DNA from 4 places in the Lysinibacillus sp. NPDC047702 genome. Region 1 is predicted to be linked to each of the others. Evidence: riboswitches for the same ligand, from Rfam matches in the RefSeq annotation. Region 1 holds a riboswitch; each other region holds the start of a gene.
The links. Region 1 has a riboswitch for thiamine pyrophosphate ahead of thiM (hydroxyethylthiazole kinase). Riboswitches for the same ligand answer to the same signal wherever they lie in the genome.

Region 1 (4,046 bases):
GATTTTGAAGAGGCGCTTAGCGAGCTTGAAGAAATCCGAAGGCAATGATGCTGGAACGTAATTGATTGTAAGTCGCCTCAAAAGCATATTTTGAGGTGGCTTTTTTTAGTTTTTCCTCTATTTCCTTTAGAGGTACAATTTACCTCTAAAAATTTTGTATTAAAAATCTAATATCGCACATTCTATATTCACAAGGAGGTGAGAGACATGACTTCAAACAACAACCGCAGTTCAAACCAGCTTGCAGTACCTGGTGTACAACAAGCTCTAGATCAAATGAAATACGAAATTGCACAAGAATTTGGTGTTCAATTAGGAGCTGACGCTTCAGCTCGTGCTAACGGTTCCGTTGGTGGTGAAATCACTAAACGTCTTGTACAAATGGCAGAATCTCAATTAAAAGGTATGCCAAACAACAATCAATAATTGCTGATTAAGTAATTATTAAACTTAAAACCAGTGACCGTAAAAGGCACTGGTTTTAGTTTGTTTACATTTAGATCTTTTTATCCTCAATAAAAAATGATTTGAATATTGCTACGGTATTGGAAATATCCTCACTTTCACAAATCGCAGAAATAACGGCGATACCATCGGCACCAGCGTTAACAACTGATTGTCCATTTGAACAATTTATGCCTCCGATTGCAACAATGGGGAGCTCAGGATTTTCAATGCGGACGTACTGTAAAAACTTTGTTCCACTTGGTGGATTTGCATCACTTTTAGAAGTGGTCGCAAAAATCGGACCAATTCCTACATAATCTGCCCCATATTGTAGCGCAGTTTGCAATTCAGCTTGAGAATGAACTGAAACACCTAGTATCATCTTTCCAATTTTTTCACGAATTTTAGATACAGGGAAATCCTCTTGACCAATATGGATTCCATCTGCTGTAAGTTTTACTGCAAGCTCTACATCATCGTTGATAATAAACGGCACTTTATACCGCTGGCAAAGCTTTTGACAATGACGGGCAAAATTTTCATATTCTTGTCCAGTTAAGGCTCGAGGCCCTTTTTCTCGTAGCTGAAACATGGTAATTCCATGCTGTAAAGCTTTTTCAAGAACGTGTAGTGGCTCCTGATGTACTACATTTCCTGTGCCCATTATAAAATATAGCTGTAAATCTTCACGATTCATGAATAGTCACCTCACAGGACTCCTTATAGTTTTGATAGGCAAAATGATTTGTCGGTCCATGCCCTTTACCCAGAGCTAAATCATATGTTATTGCTAATTGAATAAATTTTTTTGCTTCTATAATCGCTTCTTTTATAGGAAGACCACCGCCCAAAAAAGCAGTTAAGGCTGCTGAAAACGTACAGCCAGTACCATGTGTATTTTTTGTAGAAATACGAGGAGTTTGCATAGAAAAAGACTGTCCATCGTGAAAAAATATATAATCAATGGCGAAATCCTTATCTGCTAGATGCCCTCCTTTTATAATGACACATCGTACTCCTGTTTGTAATAAGAGATAGGCTGCTTCTTTAATATCAGCTAAAGTTTTAATTTCTCTACTAGTAAGCCTTTCTGCCTCTGGGATATTCGGAGTTACAATGGTTGCAATTGGCAGTAAAAGATTCATGATGGCATCAATTGCGTCTTGTTGTAATAAGCTTTCTCCGCCCTTCGCGATCATCACAGGATCTACAATAAGCGGAACTTTAGTATTAGCCATCATTTGTGAAATAGTTTGAATGATGTCAGAGGAAAATAGCATGCCTGTTTTCATTGCACTAATTGAGAAATCCTCCAATAGTGCCTGTAGTTGTTGCTTAACGAAGTTTGCCTCAATGGGCATGACATTAGATACACCAAGGGTATTTTGGGCAGTCAATGCTGTAATGACAGAAGTTCCAAACACCTTTAATTCCTGAAAGGTTTTTAGATCAGCCTGTATACCTGCACCGCCGCCACTATCAGATCCAGCAATAGTCATTACAACCTGCATTATTCTTCACCAGCCTTTGAAAGACGATAGAGTTCATTTAATACAGCAATTTGAAAATCACCAATGTATTGTGTAGTAGAACCTGCTTGTTCAGCAATTTTTTTATAAAATCTTAGTACTTCTATTAATTGGTGATAAGGCTGATGACCAGTTACGTAAGCAGCACAACAAATGGCACTTAATAAGCAGCCAGTTCCAGTGACCTCTGTCATATGAGAATTCCCACCTGTAATCCATTGCAGTTGATTTCCATCAGTTATTAAATCCTTTTCACCTGTGACAATCACTATACAATGATAAAGCTGAGCAATTCTCTTCGCTTCATCTTCTAAAGATATTGAACCTGCGCCACTATCTACACCCTTTTGCTGCCATTCTACATTGGCAATTGCGGCAAGTTCTCCAATATTGCAGCGAATTACTGCAAATTCGATCTCATTTAACAGATGTTGTACAGTTTGTTTTCGGTAGGTTGTAGCTCCAGCGCCAACAGGATCTAATACTACAGGTATGCCAAGTGCATTGGCCTTTTTCCCAGCAAGTAACATGGATTCTTTCTTTTTGTCATTAAGTGTACCAATATTAATCAATAAGCTTGAGGCAATTGCAACCATCTCCTCAACCTCGTCACTGGCATCAGCCATAACTGGCGAGGCACCAATTGCTAATAGGCCGTTTGCTTGAAAATTTGCCACCACATAATTTGTAATACAATGAATTAGTGGATTTTTTTTGCGGATAGTTTGAAAAATCATTCTAAGTCCTCCTTTATTGGATGGACGTAAGCATGCAAAAAAGGCTCCTTTTTGTGTAATAAATACACGCAAAAGAGCCTTTCATCAGTGAATTAGATGTGAATTGCTCCCTACGTCAGTATTAACTAACAGGTTCAAAGGGTCAGGTTTTACCTTCTCAACTCCAAATGAGTCCCCCTGCAATTATGCTTTTAGTTGACCAAAATGTACCATATTTTTCTTTCCTGTTCAATAGCTAGTTTTGACAATGAACGTGACTGATGCCATATAACAGAGTATGATAGTTGTCATGACTTTTCTAAAATAGAGTGCGAACCATTGAAAATGATAAAAATGGAGTTTTATAATGAGTCATAGCAAAAGGGAGGCATTTGCCATGAAAAGACAAGATTTAATTGCACCTGAATGGTACAATATTACAGAGGAAATTGAAAAATATGCACAGGATGCAACCAAGAATGCACTAATTATTTATGATGAAAATAATGATGTTAAATTTATTACATACGCACATCTACTTGCAAAGGCAAATCAGGCTGCACATGTTTTTACAAACCAAGGTTTAACAAAAGGTGATGTATTAATTGTAATGGTGCCTAGATCTGTAGAAGCCTATATTGTCTATATTGCTGCATTAAAAATCGGTTTAACGATTATTCCTAGTTCCGAAATGCTAAGAACGAAGGATATAGAATATCGCATACACCATGCTAATGCAAAGGGTATAGTTGCTTATCAGCCATATATTGAGCAATTTGATAACGTGAAAAACTTACAGGGCTTGCAGCAATTCGTAATAGGAGTAGCACATGAACCTTGGCAGTCATTACTACAAAAAATGCAAAATCAACCAACAAACTACATAAGTTCTACGCCAACGAAAAGTACAGATAATGCATTTTTAGCTTATACAAGTGGTACAACAGGCAATCCTAAGGCAGCAGTACATACACATAGCTGGGGATATGCTCATTTACGAACAACAGCGCCGAATTGGTTAGGCGTACAGGAAGATGACATTGTTTGGGCTACAGCAGCTCCAGGCTGGCAAAAATGGATTTGGAGTCCGTTCCTCGCAACATTGGGAAGTGGTGCAACCGCATTTGTGTACAAAGGTAAATTTGATGCGGCAACATATCTTACACTTCTTGAGAAATTCAATATTAATATCCTGTGCTGTACACCAACTGAATATCGATTTATGGCTGCATTAGAAAACTTACAAGATTTTAATTTAGAGAGTGTTCGTCAGGCTGTTTCAGCAGGAGAACCTCTAAATAGTGATGTAATAAAAGTATTTTCGAATGTTTTCCGTTTACAGGTTAGAGATGGT
Region 2 (4,046 bases), on a different contig from region 1:
GTTGTGGGACAGCTTGATTCAGAGAGATATGAGTTGCTAGCTAAAAATCCAGATAATCGCTCGCTGTATCTTGATTTACAGAAGGAGCTTACGACAATACTGAATACCAATTATGTAACGTATATCTATGTATTCAAGGGAACACCTGAGGGTAAACAATCAATGGTGCTGGTGGATGCTGGAGATCTCACTAGTGAGGAAACCTATCAAATTGGGGATATTATGGAGGATGTTCCATATGAAAGTGTTGTAAAAACAATCTCCAATAATGAGAATGGCTTTAGTGAGTTTGTTTCTGTAGAGGGGTGGGGAGATTTTATTTCTGCTTATGCACCTGTTAGAGCAGAAAATGGTGAAATTGTTGCATATGTTGGACTAGATATTGAGAGCTCCATTATTTATGGCATTCAAAAATCTGCTGTAACAAAGTACTTGCCTATACTTTTAGGCATTGTCATTTTATTGAGTGTCGTTATGATGACGACATTGTATTTGTATATGCGAAAATCACTGAAGCCAATATTTATCATGAAACGAGCAACAATAGCCTTTACAGATGGAAATATGGCAGAAGCTCAACATATATTGGATGAAATAAGCTTTGAATCAAATGATGATATTTCTGATTTTAGCAGCAAATTTAAAGAGATGATGCAATCCATGCATCAAATTATATTTAACCTTTCGGGGATTGGCACAGATATTTCTAAGGCCACTGATAGTTTACAGGAGGTAGGAAATAATGTGCAGCACTCAAGTAACAGGCTGATTGAAAGTGCAGGGGGAATAGAGGAGAGTGTGGATCGACAAAGAGACCTAGCGACACATTCCTTTAAAACAATTGAAGAGATGACGGCAGGAATTATGCAGATATCAGCCTCTGTTTCTTCCGTTATGAAAAGCTCATCCAATACAGCGAATCTTGTGAAGCAAAGTCAATCGGAAGCGGCAATGATTACGGATCGGATGAATGGCGTGGCAGATTTGGTGACGCATACGGCAAATAATGTGAATATTCTTGGTGAAAGATATAGCACAATCGAAGAAATGATAGGTGTTATTCAAAGTATTGCCGATCAAACAAATTTATTGGCGTTAAACGCGGCGATTGAGGCAGCGAGAGCAGGTGAACATGGTAAAGGCTTCGCTATTGTCGCGGAAGAGGTGAAAAAACTGGCGGAAATGACAAAGCTGTCGGCAGAAGATATTCGTCAGCATATATATGAATTTAAAATAGTGACAGAGACGGTGTTAAAAGAAATGGACCATAGTACTGTTGAAGTTAAAGAGGGAGCTCATTTAGTGATGGCTATTAGTGATGAGCTAGATCATTTGTTTGAAGCAGTAAAAGTAGTTGAGGAAGATGTTCAAAATGTTTTTGAGGTTACAAACACAATGTCCAAAAACACGAACGTCGTTTTATCGGCATTAGAGCAAACTAATGAGGCATCCGAGGCTGTTTTGTTGGAAACAAAAGAAGTAGCCGATGCATCTAAGTTGCAAGAATTATCATTGGGTCAACTAAGTAGAACGATTCATGAATTAACGGAGCAGGTAAAGCGTTTAGAGTTTATGAAGCAAAAATATAAACTCTAAAGTAAAAAATAGTAATGATGCTTCCATCTCTTAGCAATATCTGTTACACTAGCATCAAACTTAATAGCATTAACTAGGGGAGTCTGATGAGTCAGGCTGAGAGGGAAACGCATAGAGGTTTCTTGACCCTTTGGACCTGATCTGGCTCATACCAGCGTGGGAAAGTTAAGAAATTATTGCGAGCTCTTTACAATGCGATAATTATACCTTTTACAATCATAGCCGGATCCAAAATTTTTTGGATTCGGTTTTTTTATTTTTATTGGGTGAGCTAGATTCGGTCCTTGTATGAATTTTCTATAAGGGAGAGAAGCGGGTCATGACAACAATTAGCGAAAAGAACATTACCATTATGTCAAGCTTTGATGGTAGCAAAAAGGTTTATGTAGAGGGATCAAGATCAGATATTTTAGTGCCGATGCGTGAAATTGCATTAAGTCCAACGACAGGAAGCTTTGGAGAAGAGGAAAATGCACCAGTCCATGTGTATGATACGAGTGGTCCATATACTGACCCTGCCTATAAGGTAGATATTACGAAGGGCTTGCCAGCGTTGCGAAGTGAATGGATTAGAGAACGAGGGGACGTAGAGGAGTATGTGGGGCGTACTATTAAACCAGAGGATAATGGTTTCCGCAAAGCGGATGATCCGCGTATAAAGGAAAATACCTTTCCGGATTTATCAAGAAATCCTCTGCGAGCTAAAAAAGGTAAAAATGTAACACAGCTTCATTATGCACGAAAGGGAGTTATTACACCTGAAATGGAGTTTGTAGCTATTCGCGAAAATATGGATCCTGAATATGTTCGCTCGGAGATTGCGGCGGGGCGTGCCATTATGCCTTCTAATATTAATCATCCTGAGGCAGAGCCAATGATTATAGGACGTAATTTTCATGTGAAAATTAATGCCAATATTGGGAATTCAGCAGTGTCATCATCTATTGCAGAAGAGGTAGAGAAAATGACATGGGCAACACGCTGGGGCGCTGATAATATTATGGATTTATCGACTGGTAAGCACATTCATACGACACGTGAATGGATTATCCGTAATGCCGCGGTGCCGGTTGGAACAGTGCCGATTTATCAAGCGCTTGAAAAGGTAAATGGTATAGCTGAGGATTTAACGTGGGAGGTGTATCGAGATACGTTAATCGAGCAAGCAGAGCAAGGGGTTGATTACTTCACGATTCATGCGGGTGTGCTATTACGTTATGTACCGCTAACGGTAAATCGTGTGACAGGTATTGTGTCACGGGGAGGTTCAATTATGGCCCAGTGGTGCTTATATCATCATCAAGAGAACTTTTTATATACACATTTTGAAGAAATTTGTGAAATCATGAAAACATATGATGTTGCCTTCTCGTTAGGGGATGGTTTACGTCCCGGATCAATTGCAGATGCCAATGACGAGGCACAGTTTGCAGAGCTTGAAACGTTAGGTGAATTAACACAGATTGCCTGGAAGCATGATGTACAGGTGATGGTGGAGGGACCGGGGCACGTGCCAATGCATTTAATTAAAGAGAATATGGACAAGCAGTTAGAGGTGTGTAAGGAGGCTCCTTTCTATACTTTAGGACCACTGACAACAGATATTGCACCAGGCTATGACCATATTACATCAGCTATTGGTGCTGCAATGATTGGATGGTTTGGTACGGCAATGCTATGCTATGTGACACCAAAAGAGCATCTGGGCTTACCAAATCGAGAGGATGTTCGTGTAGGGGTGATTACGTATAAAATTGCTGCACACGCTGCTGATTTAGCGAAGGGGCATCCAGGAGCACAACAGCGAGATGATGCGCTTTCAAAGGCACGCTTCGAATTCCGCTGGCGTGATCAATTCAACCTGTCTTTAGATCCAGAGCGTGCAGTTGAATACCATGATGAAACATTACCAGCAGAGGGGGCAAAAACTGCTCACTTCTGTTCAATGTGTGGACCCAAGTTCTGTAGTATGAGAATCTCACAAGATATTCGTAATTATGCTAAAGAAAAAGATGTAAATACGACGGAGGCAATTCATCAAGGGATGCAGGAAAAGGCTGAGGAATTTAAAAAAGCAGGTAGTCAAATTTACCAATAATGAAAGCAATGGCTTATGTCAAAATATAGACATAGGCCTTTGCTTAATCAAAAAAACTCCATGTGAATGGTAGATTCACATGGAGTTAAAGTTGGATTTGGATATCAATAATAAGTGGAAAATTAAACGTTAGTTGGTTGTTTTACGTATGGGTTAGCAAGATCCATACCTTCTAATGAAAGACCCATTGCTTTTGCAACACCCTCACCATATGCTGGATCAGCTAAATAGCAGTGAAGAATGTGGCGGCGCTTGATGAACTCTTCAACAGATGCCATATCATTTGCTGTATTTTCGAATAGACGTTGTTGTTCTTCTGCAGTCATAAGGCGGAATAGTTTACCTGGCTGCT
Region 3 (4,046 bases), on a different contig from region 1:
CGCAACCTTTACATTTTTATAAGTTTTCGACAGCATCCACGTTTTTTCACATGATGCAAGATTCATACTGACCGCAATAACATGTTCAGCTTTCTCTAATAAAGAAGGTATCTCGTTTTCCAGATACTGATCTAAATGAATATGGGCATCAATCAACATGAACATCACCCTTCTCTTCTTTTAAAAACGTAAATAATTGTTGCTTTAATGCTGCAAATTTCTCAGAATGACGAATCTCCTCTTGTCGTGGTCGTGCAAAAGGAACAATTATTTCTTGTTTAATTGTTGCTGGTCGTTTCGATAGCACAATAATACGATCCGCCAAAAATAGCGCTTCCTCAATACTATGGGTAACAAATAAAATGGATTTTCGATATTTTTCCCAAATGGATAATAGCCAAGCCTGCATTTCTAGTCTTGTAAATTCATCTAGCGCAGAAAATGGCTCATCTAAGCATAAAATAGGCTTGTCACTAACAATTGCACGAATAAAGGACACTCGCTGCTGCATACCGCCAGATAGCTCTCTTGGATAGGCATTAATAAATGAAGCAAGACCCACTTTTGCTAACCACTCCTTAGCAAGTTCTACATTTGGTCTTTGCTGAAGCTCCTCTACAATTGTGACATTTTCTAAAATGGTTCTCCATGGTAATAAGCATGGCTGCTGAGGCATATAGCCAATCGTTCCTCTTTTCTGCTGTATATCTACACCGTTTAATAAAATAGCTCCCTTATCAATAGAAGAAACACCGCCAATTAATTGAAAGAGCGTGCTTTTCCCACTACCAGATGGACCAATGATTGCCACAAATTCACCGTCCTTTACCTCAAAAGATAAATCTCGAATGACCTGAAGAGAATCAAAGGATTTATCAATATTTTGAACGCTTAGCATGGAATCCTCTCCCCTTCACAGTAAGTTTTTCTAGCAGTAGAATAGCGCTAAATAATACTAAACTTAAACAGACAATAGCCAAAATTGCCACAAACACACGATCTGTACGAAATGATGATTGGGCCAATGTCATATAGACCCCAATTCCCTTTTTGGCACCTAACCACTCAGCAATAACAGCCCCCATAACGCTGTATGTGGCAGCAATTTTAATACCCGAAAAAATAGATGGGTATGCAAATGGCCATTCTAGCTTCCAAAAAGTTTGTGCCTTTGTTGCCCCAATCATCTCAAAATAATGCTTCAACTCCGGTGAGGTTTGACGAAAGCCATCCATTGCTGCAATAACAATTGGGAAAAAGCATACAAGACAAATAATGATAAGTTTAGGTAATAAACCAAAGCCAAACCAAATAATTAATAACGGTGCTAGGACGAGTATAGGAACGTTTTGTGACATAATGAGAATGGGATAAAGTAGCTCTCGAATAAATGAAAAACGATGCAGGAGCACAGCAACTGCTAGTCCACAACCTATGCCAATAGTAAGTCCTAGTAAAGCTAATTTCACTGTTGCGAAGGCATGAGGCATAAATGTTTCATACGATTGTATACCTTCTGTCAAAATAGCACTTGGTGCCGGCAATAACCAATGCGGTATATCTGCTAAACGCACGATTAGCTCCCATATGAATAAGAGGAAGGCGATAAAAATTATCGTCCTTCCCTTTTGTATTGCCCACTTCATCACTGGTATTTCTCCGTTAATGTGCCCATTGTAATCCCAGTTGGCTGATATAAAATTTTCACTTGCGTAATAACATTGATGGCACCAAGCTCTATCATCTTGATATTCATTCGTTCAATAATTTGTAGTAACGTTGTCAGCTCACCCTCCATTGTCGTTTCTAAAGGGTGCACCTCATATTTCACACCTGATGCATCAATAATAGCAATGGCTGCATCAACAAATGGAATAACATCTTCATATTTTTCTGTTTTCGGGATAATTTGTACACTGATTAATGAGTTTGCCATATTACTTTGTCTCCTTTTTCGGTAAAAAGTCGTTTGTAAATGCTTGTTCTGCGTTAAATTCGCCCTCTAAAACGTTGTTGCTAGTCATCCACTTCGCGTAGTTTTCCCAGACAGTTAACTTTTGCTCGCCCCATTGAGCAGCGTCATCCTGATACTTATCTGCCAGCCACTCCTGACTTTTATGCACAAGATCTTTATCTAAATCAGGTACTGCCTCAAGTAAAACATCTGCTGCCTCACTTGGATTACTGATCGCATATTCATAGCCCTTTGCCACGGCAGCGACAAATGCTTCAACTGTCTTTGGATCATCCTTAATCATTGTTTCATTCGTAGCTAGAACGGGTGTATAATAATCCAGTTGATCACTATAATCTGTTAAATACAGCATGTTCAGCTTTTCACCACGAAGCTCAGCTTCAATTCCAGTCCAAGCATAATAAATCCATGCAAAATCAATATCTTTTTTCATCATTGTAAAGAAATCGATATCGCCGGCATTAATAATATCTAATTTATTTATATCTGCATTTTCAGTTTGCATTAATGATTGTAGAACGGCCTGCTCAAGAGGAGCTCCCCAGCCACCATACGTTTTCCCTTCAAATTCCTTTGGTGATGTAATGCCTTTAGAGGCAATTGAGGCAAAGCCAGAAGTATTATGCTGAATAATCGCCGCAATCGATACTAGAGGTACATCCTGTACACGAGCCTGTGTAATTCCCTCCTGATAGCTTATACCAAACTGTGCCTTGCCAGACGCCACAAGCTGATCCGCTCCTGCGTCACCAGGTTGTAAAATATCAACATCTAAGCCCTGCTCTTCAAAATAACCTAATTTCTTAGCAACATATAGCCCTGTATGATTTGTATTTGGTGTCCAATCGAGTACAACGGACACCTTTTTTAATGCATGTTCATCCTTGTTGGTATCCTTTTTTTCGCTACAGCCAGCTAATGTTAAAAGGGCAGCCATAAGAACCAATAACCATTTTTTCATGCTGAATCCTCCCAGTAAATAGTGTGAAAGTGTTCATGAGTGAATGTTTTAACCAGAAGAAAGCGTATTCATAGAATATCTGTAATTAATGTAAAGAAAACATAAAAAAACGCCCAGGAATCCTCCCAGACGTTGTGCAATCAATATCAAAAACTTACTTTTTTTGAATAGATGTTCCCTACGCTGGTACGAGCCAAATCAGGTTCAAAGGGTCAGCGTCTAACGGACACAATCTCAGCTGGCAACTACCAGCCCCCCTACATTCTTTACATATGAACTTTTCGTTGATTATTATACCCATATCTCACTGTAAATAACAAGGCTCTTTTTAATGAAAACGCTGTAAAAATAATTTAATCGCATCATCTCTCGCTTCAAGCATTCCATCCTCAGTGAGATACTTTTCATTTAGCCCAAATACCTGTAATGTCCCTTCCTTATTATAACGTGGCACTAAGAGAGCTAATGAAACATCTTTAAAGGCGTAAAGTGGTGTTAATGAACCATCTTCTTCGACTTGATAGAATCTAAAGCGGTAATGTTCCTCCTTCGGTATCCATTCGTAAAGAGCAAGATTATTCTGATAGGCTGTTAAAGTAAGGGCAATTTTACCATCAAGTTTATGATAGGAGCCATCTTCTAAATCAACATATCCTACCTCAAAGCTTTCTCCAGTTCTAAAAGAAGCATAGATTTTATGGTCAGTCATTGACATGTCATGTATGCGTTTAAAAGGTAAATCGTAGTGTTTTTCTTTTTCCGTTTGAACATCATAGAGCGTAAAGCGGACCGTTTCTACTCCATCTTTTTTAAAGGCACTTGGTAGGAGCAATTGATTGTCCTGATAAATTGGCTGGCTTACTGCACTATTATCAAAGGCTTGTTTAAATTGTTTTACCTCATTTGTACGCAGATTTGTTAAGCTATAAATGGTATGACCTGTCCTTGTATCAGATATTTCTGTCAGTAGCGTATCATCTTCTAAATCCATAAAAGTATCCGTAGGAAAGCCTTTGACCTCTAATGTTACTCTATTTTTTACGAACATAGATTTCCTATCATCAACCATCCAAGCAAGCCAATCTTCATTTACTAACATTTTTGAAATAG
Region 4 (4,046 bases), on a different contig from region 1:
AATATCAATTTCTCTCGGGTTTTCAGCTTATGACCTCTTCATGTAGACCAGTAATTAGCCGTTATTACAGGAATTATTAGGGGAATATCAACCATATATAAGGCACTAATTATTACAATTTTTGTCATACAGTTGACATAAAAAGATTAACATAAGAACAAATGATGTAACCCCTAATTCACTACAAGAAAAAAAGTAAATTCCACAAAAAAACTTGTGGAATTTACTAATTGATTACTTAATTATTATTGCAAAATATTTATCATTTATTAGTTTAAGAATAAACCATTGGTCCACTATTTAGTGTAATCCTAACTAATAGCAAACCATTTTTCTTTGTGATAGACTGTACTATATTTGATTAGAAAAGGGGGGTATTCGATGACCCAGCAGAAGTCTAATAAGGCGGCTTTGTATATTTTAATGTTTAATATGTTTATCGCAATGGGGAGTATTGGAATTATTATTCCTGTCATGCCAGAGTATTTAAGAATATTTGGTGCTGCAGGACAAGTTTTAGGCATGCTTATTGCAACGTTCGCCTTAGCTCAATTCGTTTTTTCTCCAATTGCTGGGAATCTTTCGGATCAGTATGGTCGAAAAAATCTTATAATTTTCGGGCTTATACTAACAGGACTTGCACAAATAGGTTTTGGGCTCTCTACAGAAGTTTGGATGCTCTTCTTGGCACGCTTTTTAGGTGGCCTTGGATCAGCCTTTGTTGCACCTCCTATTATGGCATTTGTGGCAGATGTTACAACATATGAAGAACGAGGCAAAGGGATGGGGATGCTTGGTGCTGCCATGTCTCTTGGGTTTATGATTGGACCAGGTATTGGTGGATTCTTATCGCAAGTCAGCTTACATTTTCCATTCTATACGGCTGGAGCTGCGGCTATTTTGGCTGCTATTTTATCGTTCTTTTTATTACCATCTACCAAACCAAATGCAGCACAAAAAATGCATAAGCAAGACAATCTCGCAAAACAAATGGTACGTTCAGTACATATGCCTTACTTTGTTATGCTTATTATTATGATGGTATTCTCGTTCGGAATTGCTAATTTCCAAACGACTTTATCATTATTTGTTACAGATAAGTTTCATTATACACCCGGAGATATTGCTATTATTTTAGTAGTGGGTGGTGCTTTTGGTGTAGTTGTACAAATGTTTGTCATTACCCCACTCTTTAATCGCTACGGTGAAATGAAGGTCGTATTAGTCAATTTATTTATTGCAGCTGTATCTATTTACTTAATATTATTCGTTTCTGGATTTGCCCTTATTTTAGTTGTTGCAACAATCTTCTCTACAGCTACAACATTAATTCGTCCTGCTGTCAACACACTGATCTCCAAACTTGCTGAAAATGAGCAAGGATTTGCAGCAGGTTTAAATAATGCTTATATGAGCCTTGGGAATATGATTGGTCCAGCATTGGCAGGTATTTTATTCGATTGGAATATGAATAGCCCTTATATATTTGGTGCTATTATTTTGATGGCTTGCTTCTTCCTTGCCCTTATTTGGACAATGAAAAAAGCACCACATCTTATGCAGCCCGATTCTAAATAGTCTGAAAAATCATTGACTATTATTAGCAGTATGTTACATTTATCTTGTTACGATGTTATACACAAATTAAATAATTTTTACCACTAGGGGAGTCTTTAAAAGGCTGAGACATATATTGTCATATATGGACCCTTTGAACCTGATCTAGTTCATACTAGCGTAGGGAAGTGGCGACATCTTGCTTTTTAATATGTAAATGCAAGGCCGCTTCCTATTGTTTTCAGGAAGCGGTCTTTTTGTGTTTAACCAGTTTAGCAGCGATAACCATTCATTTAATATTTCAAGGGAGTGTTACTTATGTCAATTCGAAAATTAACAATCATGGCCTTATTAGTTGCAATTGCTGTAGCAGGTTCTACCTTCGTTTCAATTCCAACAGGGATTGCGCGAGCTTATCCAATACAGCATGCCATCAATGTCATTAGTGCCATTCTACTCGGTCCAGTACCAACCATCATCATTGCCCTTGTCACGGCAATAATTCGTATTCTAACAGGGACAGGCTCCCTATTAGCCATTCCTGGAAGTGTCATTGGCGCATTTTGTGCAGCATTAGCTTATAAATACAGTGGCAAACCTTGGCTAACAGGTGTCGGTGAAATAGTAGGAACTGGGATCATCGCTTCCCTCATAGCAGTACCATATGCATATATCTTAATGGGAACATCTGTCGCAGCAATGTTTTTCATGCCTGCTTTTTTGAGCTCTAGTATTATTGGTGCTATTTTAGGTGTGGCCGTTGCTAGTAGTCTACGAAATACTGTACTTATTAAAAATTTCCATTAAATGAACAGGGATTCCTTCAATTCTATTTTGATCGGAAATCTCCTTTATTGGATCACTTCCCCCTAATTTATGAGATGAACTTCCCCTTTTCAAAGAACCACCCAATCATATACAAAAAACAGTGCAAAATAATCAATCATTTTGCACTGTCATTTAATCCAATTTATCGTTTCTTCATGCCCTTTAATAACTGAGCAACATTCGTATCCTCTGCCTGTATGGTTTTATTCTCTACAAGCGACTCTTTCTTCTTCGACTTAGCAAAGATGCCCCAGCCAAAGCGGCGAATCGTAATATCGATGAAGAAGAATAACATACCTGCTAATATAAGCCACGTTGCTATATTTTGCCGGTCTGCCCCTTTCTTCGTAAATTCACGAAATACCTCCTTCGGTTCTTTCAAAACAGAGCCACCCGTTTGCTTTGTCAGTTCTTCCACCAGCTTATCATTTACTGGTTGTAATTCATATTCAGCACTATAAGGTACACTTATCCCTGCCTGATAAATAGCTTGATCTTCATCAGCAATACGGAAGAAAATGAGTCCTGGCTCTGCTTGCACAACTGCCCGAACCTGTGAGGCTGAAATGGCCTCAAGCTGTGTTTCAAGTTCTTCTCCTGCTTCATTGACAGCTACAATATCTAAAAATGCTGCTTCGTTGGTAGGATCTGTAATAATAAATGAACCATCCGATTCTAAACGTACATCGTAGGCAATGTCATTATAGCTTGGTAGCATTTGAGATATAAGCGTTTGCCAAAATGTTCCCCAATCCTGCCATCTTGCCCAGTCACCTGTCCATTTACCTGTCGAATCGGAAGTAAAGGCAAATGTCTTGCCAAGGCCATATTGCCATTGAGCCAGCACCGGATCCTCTTTCTCACTTTCCGCAATTACAGAGGCACCCTGTTTCGCTGTTGTTCCGATATAAGCATTCATTTGAGGTACACCATTTGCAAATAACTTGTTCCAACCAGATGCGTTATAGATGGCTGGATAGAAGGGGTTATCCTCAATATATGTGCGTGAAATCATTGCCGTTTCACGGGATAAAATAGAAGGTATGGTCTGCTCATCAACAACATCATAAAATCGCCCGCTACCCAATTCACTAAGTGCTTCAAGTAAATTGGCATCTGCATCTTGTCCAATCGCTACAGTTGACAATGTTACGCCATTTTCTTTTCCTTCAGCAATTAAGTCTTCATAATTCCCTGACTGTGACTGTCCATCCGTTAATAGAATAATATGCTTTCGCTGTAGTTTTAAATCTGCTAAGTTCTCATAGGCCTTAGCGAGTGATCCATAAATCTCTGTCCCACCGCCTGGCGTTACTGATAAAATCGTATCTACTGCTTCTTCCTTATTGCCAAGTGGTCCTGTTTCGATAATTTCCCAAGGTCGATCATCGAAGGCAATGAACCCAAGCGTATCTTCATCTCGTAACATTTCAACAGAACGAGCTGCTGCCTCCTTAGCTAGCTCTAGCTTCGCTCCGTACATACTGCCAGAGCGGTCTAGTACGATAACCAGTCCTAATGAAGGTAATTGTTCCTTTCCTTTAATTTCCATTTCAACAGGTAGTAAAGTTTCGATTGGCGTTTTAAAATAGCCACCCAAGCCAAAGCTATTTTCACCACCAACCATCGTAAAGCCAACGCCAAAGTTTTTTACTGCCTGC

Region 2: linked by a shared signal. The riboswitch ahead of thiC (phosphomethylpyrimidine synthase ThiC) and the one ahead of thiM (hydroxyethylthiazole kinase) in region 1 are both predicted to bind thiamine pyrophosphate.
Region 3: linked by a shared signal. The riboswitch ahead of ACQKIM_RS13295 (ABC transporter substrate-binding protein) and the one ahead of thiM (hydroxyethylthiazole kinase) in region 1 are both predicted to bind thiamine pyrophosphate.
Region 4: linked by a shared signal. The riboswitch ahead of thiW (energy coupling factor transporter S component ThiW) and the one ahead of thiM (hydroxyethylthiazole kinase) in region 1 are both predicted to bind thiamine pyrophosphate.

Annotation. Positions count from the first base shown of each region.
Region 1 covers NZ_JBNNMG010000051.1:14,625-18,670, reverse strand. The annotation lists gene ACQKIM_RS20195 (alpha/beta-type small acid-soluble spore protein) at 208-426, shown strand; gene thiE (thiamine phosphate synthase) at 497-1,144, opposite strand; gene thiD (bifunctional hydroxymethylpyrimidine kinase/phosphomethylpyrimidine kinase) at 1,134-1,958, opposite strand; gene thiM (hydroxyethylthiazole kinase) at 1,958-2,713, opposite strand; TPP riboswitch at 2,804-2,902, opposite strand; gene mbcS (acyl-CoA synthetase MbcS) at 3,090-4,046, shown strand, end outside.
Region 2 covers NZ_JBNNMG010000005.1:136,861-140,906, forward strand. The annotation lists gene ACQKIM_RS04550 (methyl-accepting chemotaxis protein) at 1-1,596, shown strand, start outside; TPP riboswitch at 1,662-1,776, shown strand; gene thiC (phosphomethylpyrimidine synthase ThiC) at 1,916-3,694, shown strand; gene ACQKIM_RS04560 (catalase) at 3,817-4,046, opposite strand, start outside.
Region 3 covers NZ_JBNNMG010000024.1:48,502-52,547, reverse strand. The annotation lists gene ACQKIM_RS13315 (TatD family hydrolase) at 1-159, opposite strand, end outside; gene ACQKIM_RS13310 (ABC transporter ATP-binding protein) at 149-898, opposite strand; gene ACQKIM_RS13305 (ABC transporter permease) at 876-1,646, opposite strand; gene ACQKIM_RS13300 (thiamine-binding protein) at 1,646-1,936, opposite strand; gene ACQKIM_RS13295 (ABC transporter substrate-binding protein) at 1,938-2,936, opposite strand; TPP riboswitch at 3,095-3,205, opposite strand; gene ACQKIM_RS13290 (hypothetical protein) at 3,265-4,046, opposite strand, start outside.
Region 4 covers NZ_JBNNMG010000027.1:19,573-23,618, forward strand. The annotation lists gene ACQKIM_RS14125 (MFS transporter) at 382-1,578, shown strand; TPP riboswitch at 1,654-1,761, shown strand; gene thiW (energy coupling factor transporter S component ThiW) at 1,876-2,364, shown strand; gene ACQKIM_RS14135 (VWA domain-containing protein) at 2,528-4,046, opposite strand, start outside.